3 regions of the Arthrobacter sp. 10L424 genome follow, and region 2 is predicted to be linked to each of the others. Evidence: predicted binding sites of a transcription regulator. Region 2 holds the regulator's gene; each other region holds the start of a gene.
What was found. The regulator LexA, encoded in region 2, represses DNA repair genes until DNA is damaged. The targets are predictions, from matches to a motif close to TCGAACANNTGTTCGA.
Positions count from the first base shown of each region.

Region 1: the regulator LexA is predicted to act here: its motif matches at 1,855-1,870, upstream of AC1DC5_RS08390 (DUF6504 family protein).
Region 3: the regulator LexA is predicted to act here: its motif matches at 1,494-1,509, upstream of ruvA (Holliday junction branch migration protein RuvA).

Region 1 covers NZ_JBFTJH010000003.1:615,076-618,343, reverse strand. Annotated here, with positions in the region: gene AC1DC5_RS08410 (alpha/beta hydrolase) at 1-606, opposite strand, end outside; gene AC1DC5_RS08405 (VOC family protein) at 613-1,035, opposite strand; gene AC1DC5_RS08400 (chorismate mutase) at 1,050-1,376, shown strand; gene AC1DC5_RS08395 (hypothetical protein) at 1,387-1,773, opposite strand; gene AC1DC5_RS08390 (DUF6504 family protein) at 1,929-2,258, shown strand; gene AC1DC5_RS08385 (DNA polymerase III subunit alpha) at 2,255-3,268, shown strand, end outside.
Region 2 covers NZ_JBFTJH010000004.1:187,325-190,592, reverse strand. Annotated here, with positions in the region: gene AC1DC5_RS10635 (histidinol-phosphate transaminase) at 1-698, opposite strand, end outside; gene AC1DC5_RS10630 (LysM peptidoglycan-binding domain-containing protein) at 839-1,285, opposite strand; gene lexA (transcriptional repressor LexA) at 1,627-2,376, shown strand; gene AC1DC5_RS10620 (ATP-dependent DNA helicase) at 2,585-3,268, opposite strand, start outside.
Region 3 covers NZ_JBFTJH010000003.1:595,809-599,076, forward strand. Annotated here, with positions in the region: gene ruvB (Holliday junction branch migration DNA helicase RuvB) at 1-801, opposite strand, end outside; gene ruvA (Holliday junction branch migration protein RuvA) at 794-1,441, opposite strand; gene ruvC (crossover junction endodeoxyribonuclease RuvC) at 1,547-2,134, opposite strand; gene AC1DC5_RS08315 (YebC/PmpR family DNA-binding transcriptional regulator) at 2,131-2,886, opposite strand; gene pdxT (pyridoxal 5'-phosphate synthase glutaminase subunit PdxT) at 2,890-3,268, opposite strand, start outside.

The DNA of each region.
Region 1 (3,268 bases), on a different contig from region 2:
TTCTGCGTCCAGTCCCCATCCCAGCCCCTTCTGCTGCACGCTTGGCTGCGACAGCGTCAGATCGGCGTTGGGACAAACCAGCAGGAGCCCGCTGAGGCGGGCGCCCTCCCCGACCAGCCGCTGAGCCGCCAGCAAGGCGATCAGACCCCCGGCGCTGTCGCCGGCCAGGGACGGAGGACCGCTGGTTGGTCCAAGGACCGCCGGTGGCTGGAGAGCCCACCTCAATACCGCGACGACGTCGTCAATCGCCGCCGGCGCCGGATGCTCGGGCGCTCGCCGATAGTCGACCGCCAGCACCGAGGCGTTGGCTTCCACGGCCAGCCGGCGGCACGTCCGGTCGTGGGACTCGAGATCCCCGAAGATGAACGCCCCGCCATGGACGTAGACGATGAGCGGCAGTGGCTGCCCGCTGGGTCGGTAGAAACGCAGTTGAACCGGGCCGTCGCCGGGCGTGGCAAGGTCGACTACTTGGGGCAGGCTTGGCCCTGCAGGCCTGGCGCGTGCGGCGCGCAGCTTGTTCACGTCCAGGGGCGGGGCTTCTGCTGGTTGTGAGCGGATGCCGGAAATCCACCGGGCCAGCCCGTCATCGGCGAGTGTCTCGTTCACTTGTCGTCAGAGCGTGACTTCGCCGCCGCCGTCGACCGCCCAGCTGGGATTGAAGGCGACCTCCCAGCGGTAGCCGTCGGGGTCGGCGAAGTATCCGGTGTAGCCGCCCCAGGGCTGGGTTCTCGGCTCGGCGATGATGGCAGCTCCGGCGGACTCGGCCTCCGCCATCACCCAGTCGACTTCCGCAGCGCTGCCCAAGTTGTGGCTCAGGGTGATGGACGGAACCCCGGCCGGGGGATCAACGGCCGCTTCGGCCTGCATCTGCCCGGCGTCCCAGAGCGAGAGGACGAGGCCGTGATTGGCCTGGATGAACAGGACCTCGCCCCGGACTTCCCGGTGGACGGGCCAGCCCAGGCCATCTACATAGAAACTGCGGGAGGCGTCAACACTGCGGACACCCAGTGAGATTAAATCGACTCGTGGCTGCATCATTCGATATTGTCATGCACATGTCCACAAATCACCAAGACGAAAAAGCTGCCAAGGCCGACCGGGAGCAGCTCGCCGCCGTGCGGGTGGCCGTGGACGAGGTGGACGAGCAGATCGTGTCGCTGATCGGCCGCCGCGAGCGCCTGATCCGGATCGCCGGAACCCTCAAGGCTGACAGTGCCGAGGTGCGGGCCCCCGGGCGCGTGGAGCGGGTTATCGAACACGTCCGCGCCACGGCGGAAAATAAGGACATCGACGTCGACCTCGTTGAGAAGACGTACCGGGCAATGATCGACGCGTTCATCACGCTCGAGCTGGAAGTCTACAAAGCCAGCTCCTAGGGCGAGGGGCCTAGAGGGCCTCCTCCACCGGAACGTTCGCCTGGTAGTCGCGGCCGTCGCAGTCGCTGAAGGCCGTCATGAGGTGCCCCTTGGCTAGGCCCATGATGGTGCTCAGCGGAAAGTGCCCGGTAATGGTGTTGCCGGAGTGCTCAACTCCCTTGAGGTCAAAGTTCTCCTCCGTGCCGTCATGACTGAAGCAATAGAAGGACACAGCTTCCCCGTTCATGAACTCGATCCCCATGCGTCGCTGGTGGGAATGATCGGGAGTCGCCGCTAACAGCCCCACCACGTAGGCGCCCTGGCCGGGGATGTTTCCGTCTATATCGAACTTCGCCACCAAGGACGTGTCCTCGGCGGCGATGCTTACCTGCTTCAGAAGTGCGTTATGGGAGCTCATGGATCAATCCTGCTACCTGTGCCTGCGTCCGTCCACCCCTGATCTAGGTTTTCCCCCGGCGCCGTCGTAGACTGGAATTGTTCGAAGATATGTTCGAATAGTTGCTGGCTGTTTGGCCAGATGGTTCTTACAGATGGTGCGGTCCGGGAGGCACGATGGGCATGTTCAGCGAGTCGGTGGACGTCGTCTGCACACCCTCCGGCCAGCCCCTGAAGCTGGACTGGGCAGGCCGGCACTACACCGTCTGCGCCGAACCGGTCCGCTGGTTTGAGCGCCGCCAATGGTGGGCGGAAGAGCAGCGGGCGCCGCTGGGCAGCGGCCCGGGACTCGTGGACCACGAAATCTGGCGGGTTCAGGTGCGCCGGGCAGATTCCCCCGACCCGGAAAGCCTCACACTTGACCTCACCCGGCATGTCGGCAGCGGACGCTGGCGCCTGCTGAGGATCCATGACGCCCTGCTTCACCGGAAACCCGAATCGGCATGAGCTTCACCCATCTCCATGTCTCCACCGCCTTCAGCGCCCACTACGGGGTCTCCTGGCCGGATGAGCTGGCGGCCGCCGCCGCCGCTGACGGGGCGACGGCGCTCGCCTGCACGGACCGCGACGGCCTCTACGGGACGGTCAAGCACCTGAAGGCCTGCATGGCGGCCGGGCTGGATCCGATTGTCGGAGTGGACCTTGCGGTCTTTGACGACGACGGCGACCTCCGCACCCAGTTGGGGGGACGCGTCGTCGTGCTGGCCCATGGGCATAACGACGGCGCCGGATACCGTGCGCTGTGCCGGCTGATCTCCGATGCCCATGCCCGCACCACGGGCAAGGCCGGGGGAGCGGTGCCCGTCGCCGTGACCCGGGCCGAGCTGGCCTCCCGCACCCTGCACCCGGAAACGCTCAAGCCGGTGCTGACCGTGCTGATCGGGCCGGACTCCGACGTCGGGCGTGCCATGGGAGGGAGGCGCTACCTGCGCCCCCGCACCCTGTTCAAACGCTGGCTCGACGCCATGCCGGCCGGAACGATTGCCGCCGAGGTCGTCAGCCAGCTCAGCCCGCCCGGGGAACCGCTCAGCACCGCCCACGCAGTACGGATGCTCAAGCTCGCCGCCGAACACGGGGTGCCCGCTGTGCTGAGCAACGCCGTGCGTTACGTGGCAGAGGACGGCGCGGCCACTGCTGATGTGCTGGACTCCGCCCGCACCCTGAAATCGCTGCCCGAACTTTCCGCGGCCCCGCTGCTGCAGCCCAACGGGCAGGGCTGGCTCAAATCCGCGGACCGGATGCTCCAGCTCGGCAAGGAGACCATGCACGCCGCCGGATACGGTGCCGCCGACCTCAAGAGCCTGATGGCGCAGACCGAGGCGCTCGCGGACCGTTGCCGGATGGATCCGGTGACGGACATGGGGTGGAAACAGCCGGTGGTGCCGGAAGCCTCGGTGATCGGGATCGCCGGGGACGCCCTCATCGAGCTCACCCAGCGGTGCGAAGCAGGCATCAGC
Region 2 (3,268 bases):
GCGAAGGCCTTGCTCATGGTGCGCGAAACGATCAGCCGTTCCCGGCCGGGCAGCAGCGTCAGCGCGCTGGGCGTGCCGTTGTGGGCGAACTCGTGGTAGGCCTCATCGACGATAACGATGGTCTGGCTGGCCTCGCCGGCCTCGTAGACAGCCTCGACGACGTCCAGGCCAAGCCCGGTGCCGGTGGGGTTGTTCGGGGAGCAGAGGAACACGATGTTCGGCTGGAGTTCGCGGACCTGCCGGGCGGCCGACTCGGCACTGAGCCCGTAGTCATCGGCGCGGATCCCGGCGATGTACCCGGTGTCCGTGCCGGAAGCCAGCAGCGGGTACATGGAGTATGTGGGAGGGAAACCAAGGGCGGTGCGGCCGGGACCGCCGAAGGCCTGGAGGATCTGCTGGAGAACCTCGTTGGAGCCGTTCGCGGCCCAGATGTTGTCCGCGGCCAGTCCGTGCCCGAGGTATTCGGCCAGCGCCTCCCGCAGTTCCGTGAATTCGCGGTCCGGATAGCGGTTCAGTCCGGCGGCGGCAATGGTGACGGCGTCGGAGATGGCCGCGAGGACGTCGGCCGGGACGCCGTGGGTGTTCTCGTTGACGTTGAGCAGGATGGGGACGTCCAGCTGCGGTGCCCCGTAGGGGGTCAGGCCCCGCAGGTTGGTCCGGAGGGGAAGTCGGTTCAGGCGCTCTAACTGGTCAGTCACTTGTCCAGTTTAAGTGAGTTCGCGGCGGGCCCGGAAACTGTGACGCTTTGCGGGGCTGTCGGCGCCCTGCGGAACGCCTCGAGACCCTCAAGCGACGGGACCCCTGAGCTATCTGGATGGAGCTGCCTGGCCGGAACGAACTAGTTGGACGGAATGAAGAGCGCCTGGCCCGGCACGACGCGGGCGGCCTCGAGGTTGTTCAGCTGGATGATGTCGGCGACGACGTCGCGGGGATCGCGCTCGGGCGCCACTGCCTCGGCGATGGCCCACAAGGATTCGCCGGGCTGCACCGTTACCGAGACTGTGGGTGTCAACGACAGCTCGGCGGCAGAGTCCGCCGCCTTTGCCGGGGCGTTGAGGAATCCGCTGAAGGAGAGAACCAGTGCGGCCAGCAGGATGAGCGGCACCCCAATGAAGACGAAGCGCCCCCGCCGGGTGAGCTTAAGCGGCGCCTGCTTTGCCTGTTCGGCACGACCGCTGGGGCCGGACTGGCCGGGCTGACCTGTGCCGCTGCCGGTGCCGGGCCGGCCATAGTCGCCGAATGAGTCGCGGCCGAAAGTGTCGTGAAACGCGCTTGATGCTGACATGAACTGAGCCCTCCTGGACCATACTGTGCCGCCCGGCGTACTCCACGTACCCGCCGCCAACCGGCCTGACCTTCGAACAAAGAGACGAATAACCTGTTCCAACCGAACTGCGCCAAACTAGAACACATATTCGAATCTTGCTAGTTCTGTTTTAGCACTTATTGACGAACATTGTCGAGACTCGCTAGAACAAATGTTTGAAAAAGCTGTGTGGCTGGCCTACGTTTGAGTCAAAGAACAACCACTTCTGCAGTTGATCAGCAGGGTCTGACATTTCAGGCCGGAAGTTCCCGGCAGCTGCAGCCACAGCGGCCGGGCGGAACGGAAAGGCGTTGGCGAACATGGCAGCACAAGCCACTGGCGGCAGGGCCACCCAGCGGAGCCCGCAGGCAGCCCGGCCACCCAAGAGCCTTACCGTCCGGCAAAAGAAGATTCTGGAGACCATCCAGCGCTCCGTGACGGACAACGGGTACCCGCCGTCCATGCGCGAAATCGGCGACACGGTGGGCCTCGCGAGCCTTTCCAGCGTGACCCACCAGCTTTCGCAGCTCGAGAAGCTCGGCTACTTGCGGCGTGATCCCAAGCGCCCTCGGGCCATGGAAGTGCTGATGCCGTTGACCCTCGATGAGGGAACCGCGAAAATTTCAGGCGTCGAGAAGTCCAGCGGCCTGCGCAGTGTCGGCGGCTTGTCTGTTTCGGAGCTGGCCAGTGCCACGGATACCGCCATGGTGCCGTTGGTGGGCCGGATCGCCGCGGGCGGACCGATCCTGGCCGACCAGGTGGTTGAGGACGTTATGCCCCTGCCCCGCCAGCTGGTGGGCCACGGCGAGCTCTTTATGCTCAAGGTCGCCGGTGACTCGATGATCGATGCGGCCATCTGCGACGGTGACTGGGTGGTGGTGCGCAGGCAGGGCGATGCTGTCAATGGTGACATTGTGGCCGCCCTGCTGGATGACGAGGCAACAGTGAAGACCTTCCGCCAGCGTGACGGCCACACCTGGCTGCTGCCGCAGAATACCCAGTACGAGCCCATCCTCGGCGATCATGCCGTCATTATGGGCAAAGTCGTCTCGGTGCTGCGCTCCCTCTAGGACTGAACCTCCCGGCAGCTCAGAGCTGCCCAGTCCCTGCGAACACGGCCCCGCCGGCGTTGACCAGTTCACGCCGGACGGGGCCTTTCGCGTTCCTCCCGGTTACTGGCACCCCGGCGGCGGCAGGGTCCCGGAAAATCCGCGGACGCCGCGGGGACCCGCATCCCGGCCCGGTCACATGTCCCGGCAGGGTCCCAACCCGGCGGGGCTACGTGGCGGGCTGCCCTGATTCCTTCGCGAGCCGCTCCAGAGCCGCGACGGCGATGGCGGGGTCCGTGGTGGGCCAGAACGGCGGCAGGGCGGCGCGGAGGAATCCCCCGTAGCGTTCGGTGGACAGCCGCGAGTCCAGCACAGCCACCACACCCTTGTCCGTCGTCGTGCGGATCAGTCGGCCCGCGCCCTGGGCCAGACGGATGGCAGCGTGGGTCGCGGAAACACTCATGAAGCCGTTGCCGCCGGCCTGGGCCACGGCCCGGGACCGCGCCGTCATCAGGGGATCGTCGGGCCGCGGGAACGGGATCCGGTCGATCACTACGAGGCGGCAGGAGGTCCCCGGCACGTCGACGCCCTGCCACAGGGACATGGTGCCGAAGAGGCAGGTGTCCGGCTCGTCGGCGAACTGCTTCACCAGCGCCGTCATGGTGGAATCCCCCTGGCAGAGGATGCTCATGTCCAGCCGTGGCCGCAAGGCCTCGGCAGCGTCCTCGGCGGCGCGCCGCGACGAGAAAAGGCACAGCGCCCCGCCGCCGGAGGCCCGGATCAGCTTCTCGAGTTCGTCGAGCGCTTCCGGGGACGTGCCGCGGCCGGGCTTGGGCAGATGCTTGGCAACGTACAGGATGCCCTGCTTGGGGTATTCGAACGGAGAGCCGACGTCGACGCCGGTCCAGCTCGG
Region 3 (3,268 bases), on a different contig from region 2:
TACGGCGCGGTCCAGCCGGTCCAGGCCGCGCTTGTCCACTTCATACATGTCCAGCGCCGCGGAGGCGGCGCGGGCGTCGATCTGCTCGATCCCGTGCACCAGAGCCCAGTCCCGGACCCGGCGCAGGAGCCGGTTGGCGATGCGAGGTGTGCCGCGGGACCGCCCCGCGATTTCGCTGAACCCGGCGGAGTTGACCTTGAGGTCCAGGAGCCCGGCGGAGCGCCGGAGCACGAGTTCCAGTTCGGCCACGGAGTAGAACTCGAGGTGGCCGGTGAAGCCGAAGCGGTCCCGGAGCGGCCCGGGCAGCAGACCGGCGCGGGTCGTGGCGCCGACCAGGGTGAACGGCGGAAGTTCCAGCGGGATGGCGGTGGCGCCGGCGCCCTTGCCCACAACAATGTCGACCCGGAAGTCTTCCATCGCCATGTAGAGCATTTCCTCGGCCGGCCGGGACATCCGGTGGATCTCATCGAGGAAGAGGACTTCGCCTTCGGAGAGGGAGGAAAGGATGGCGGCCAGATCCCCCGCGTGCTGGATGGCGGGACCGCTGCTGATCCGCAGGGGGGCGTTCATTTCGGCGGCAATGATCATGGACAGCGTCGTCTTGCCCAGCCCGGGCGGACCGGAGAGCAGAACGTGGTCGGCGCTGCGGCCGCGCATCCGGGAGGCCTCCAGGACGAGGGAAAGCTGCTTGCGGACCCGGTGCTGGCCCACGAAGTCGTGCAGGTTCTTGGGCCGGAGAGCGGCTTCGATGACCCGCTCCTCCGGTTCCTCTCCCCCGCCCACCAGGGACGGCTCAGCCACGGGCGCCTATCCTGTTCCCCGCGCGGGCGCCGTCCTGGCCCAGCCAGCGGAGGGTTGCCCGCAGGATCTCGGCGACGTTGCCCTTCTCGGCCAGCTCGGGGGAATCCGCCAGTGACTTCTCGATGCTGGACGTGGCGTCCTTCTCGGACCAGCCAAGGCTCGTCATGGCCGCAACGACCTGCGGCTTCCAAATTGCTTCGGCGGATGCGGCCGGAGCCGTGGTCCCCGCGGCGGTGCCGTGCGGCACCAGCTTGCCGGCCAGTTCCAGCACGATCCGCCCGGCGACCTTGGGGCCAATGCCGGGGACCTTGGTGAATGCTTTGCCGTCCCCGGAGTGTGCTGCGACGCGGATCGCTTCCGGCTCGTGCACGGCCAGGACCGCCAACGCGAGCCGGGGGCCGACGCCGCTGACGCTGAGCAGGACATCGAAGACCTCGCGTTCGTCGTCGCCGCCGAAACCAAACAGGGTGAGGGAGTCCTCGCGCACGATCAGGGAGGTGAAAAGCTTCCCCTCGTCGCCGACGCGGAGCCGGCCGAGGGTCTGTGGGGTGGCGTTCACGCTCATGCCGGCGCCGTTGAGGTCGATCACGGCGGAGGACAGGCCGACGTGCGCTACGGTTCCGCGGAGAAAACTGATCAAAGCCGGGCTCCTGAAAATTCAGCTGAAAATAGAACCGGGAGGACCCGGTTATCCGAACATATCTACGAATACCCTACCAAGCTCCGCGACGGATCTGCCGGACATTCAGCGCGCCCGGCGCGCTTTGGCCTCGGCGTCCGCCCAGGCCCGTTGGGCCGGCGTCAGCGACTGGCTGCCCGGTCCCGTCGCGACTGCGCCTTTAGGGGTGGTCCCGCCGCCGGCCCGCCACGCATGGGTGATGGCCAGCGCCAGGGCGTCGGCGGCGTCGGCCGGTTTCGGCGGCGCATCGAGCCGGAGGATCTTGGTGACCAGCTTGGTGACGGCGTCCTTGTTCGAGGTTCCGCTGCCGGTGACGGCGGCTTTGACTTCCGAGGGGGTGTGCAGTGCCACCGGGATGCCGCGGCGGGCGGCGGCTGCGATCACGACGCCGGAGGCCTGGGCGACGCCCATCACGGTGCTGACGTTGAGCTGCGAGAAGACGCGTTCGACGGCAAGGACGTGCGGTTCGTACCGGTCCAGCCACTCGTCGATGGAGGTGGCGATGACCAGCAGGCGCTGGTCCAGACTCTCCTCCGGTGAGCTACCGACGACGCCGAACGCCACCATGGTGGCGCGGCGGTTCTTCTCGACGTCCACGACGCCGATCCCGCAGCGGGTGAGGCCCGGATCGACGCCGAGGACGCGAAGGGTCACTCCGCTTCCAGTGCGGCCTGCACTTCGTCGCTGAGGTCGGCGTTGCTGTAGACGTTCTGGACGTCGTCGAGCTCCTCGAGGGCGTCGACGAGCTTCATGAACTTCTTGGCGGCGTCGAGGTCCAGCGGCACCTGCATGGACGGCACAAACTCGGCCTCGTCGGTGTCGTACTCCATGCCGGCTTCCTTGAGCGCATCGCGGATGGCCTGCAGGTCGGTCGGCTCGGAGTGGATCTCGAAGCTGTCGCCGTTGTCCTTGACTTCCTCGGCGCCGGCGTCGAGGACGGCCATCAGGACGTCGTCCTCGCTCAGCCCGTTCTTCGGCAGCGAGACCACGCCCTTGCGGGAGAAGAGGTAGCTGACCGAACCGGGATCGGCGATGGTGCCGCCGTTACGGGAGATCGCGAGGCGTACTTCGGAGGCTGCCCGGTTCTTGTTGTCCGTCAGGCATTCGATCAGCAGCGCCGAGCCCTGCGGGCCGCGGCATTCGTACATGATCTCGGTGTAGTCCACGACTTCGCCGGTGAGGCCGGCGCCGCGCTTGATCGCGCGGTCGATGTTGTCAGCGGGGACCGAGGTCTTCTTGGCCTTCGTGACGGCGAGTTCCAGGCTCGGGTTGCCGGCAAGGTCCGGACCGCCCATGCGTGCGGCGACTTCGATGTTCTTGATCAGCTTGGCGAACGACTTGGCCCGGCGGCTATCGAGGATGGCCTTTTTGTGCTTGGTCGTCGCCCATTTGGAGTGGCCTGACATGCTTTACGCTTCTCCTCTGATCATTCGGATAAACAATTCGTGCACGCGCTTCTCCCCCGTCACTTCCGGGTGGAAGGAGGTGGCCAGCAGCTTGCCGGAACGCACAGCAACAATTCTAGCCGTCCCGGCCAGCGCCTCGGGGTGGGACGCCTTGGAGGGCTCCACTTCGGCGAGGACTTCCACGCCGTCGCCGACTCGTTCCACCCATGGTCCGCGGATGAAGACCGCATGGACAGGGGCCACGCCGTTGTCGGTGGCGCTGAAGTCAAGGCCCTTGAAGTCCAGGTCCGTCTCGAAGGATTCGCGCTGCCGGCCGAAGGCGTTCCGGCGCACCGTGATGTCGAGGCCGCCGAACGTCTGCTGCGGGTTGCCGGCGAGGTCC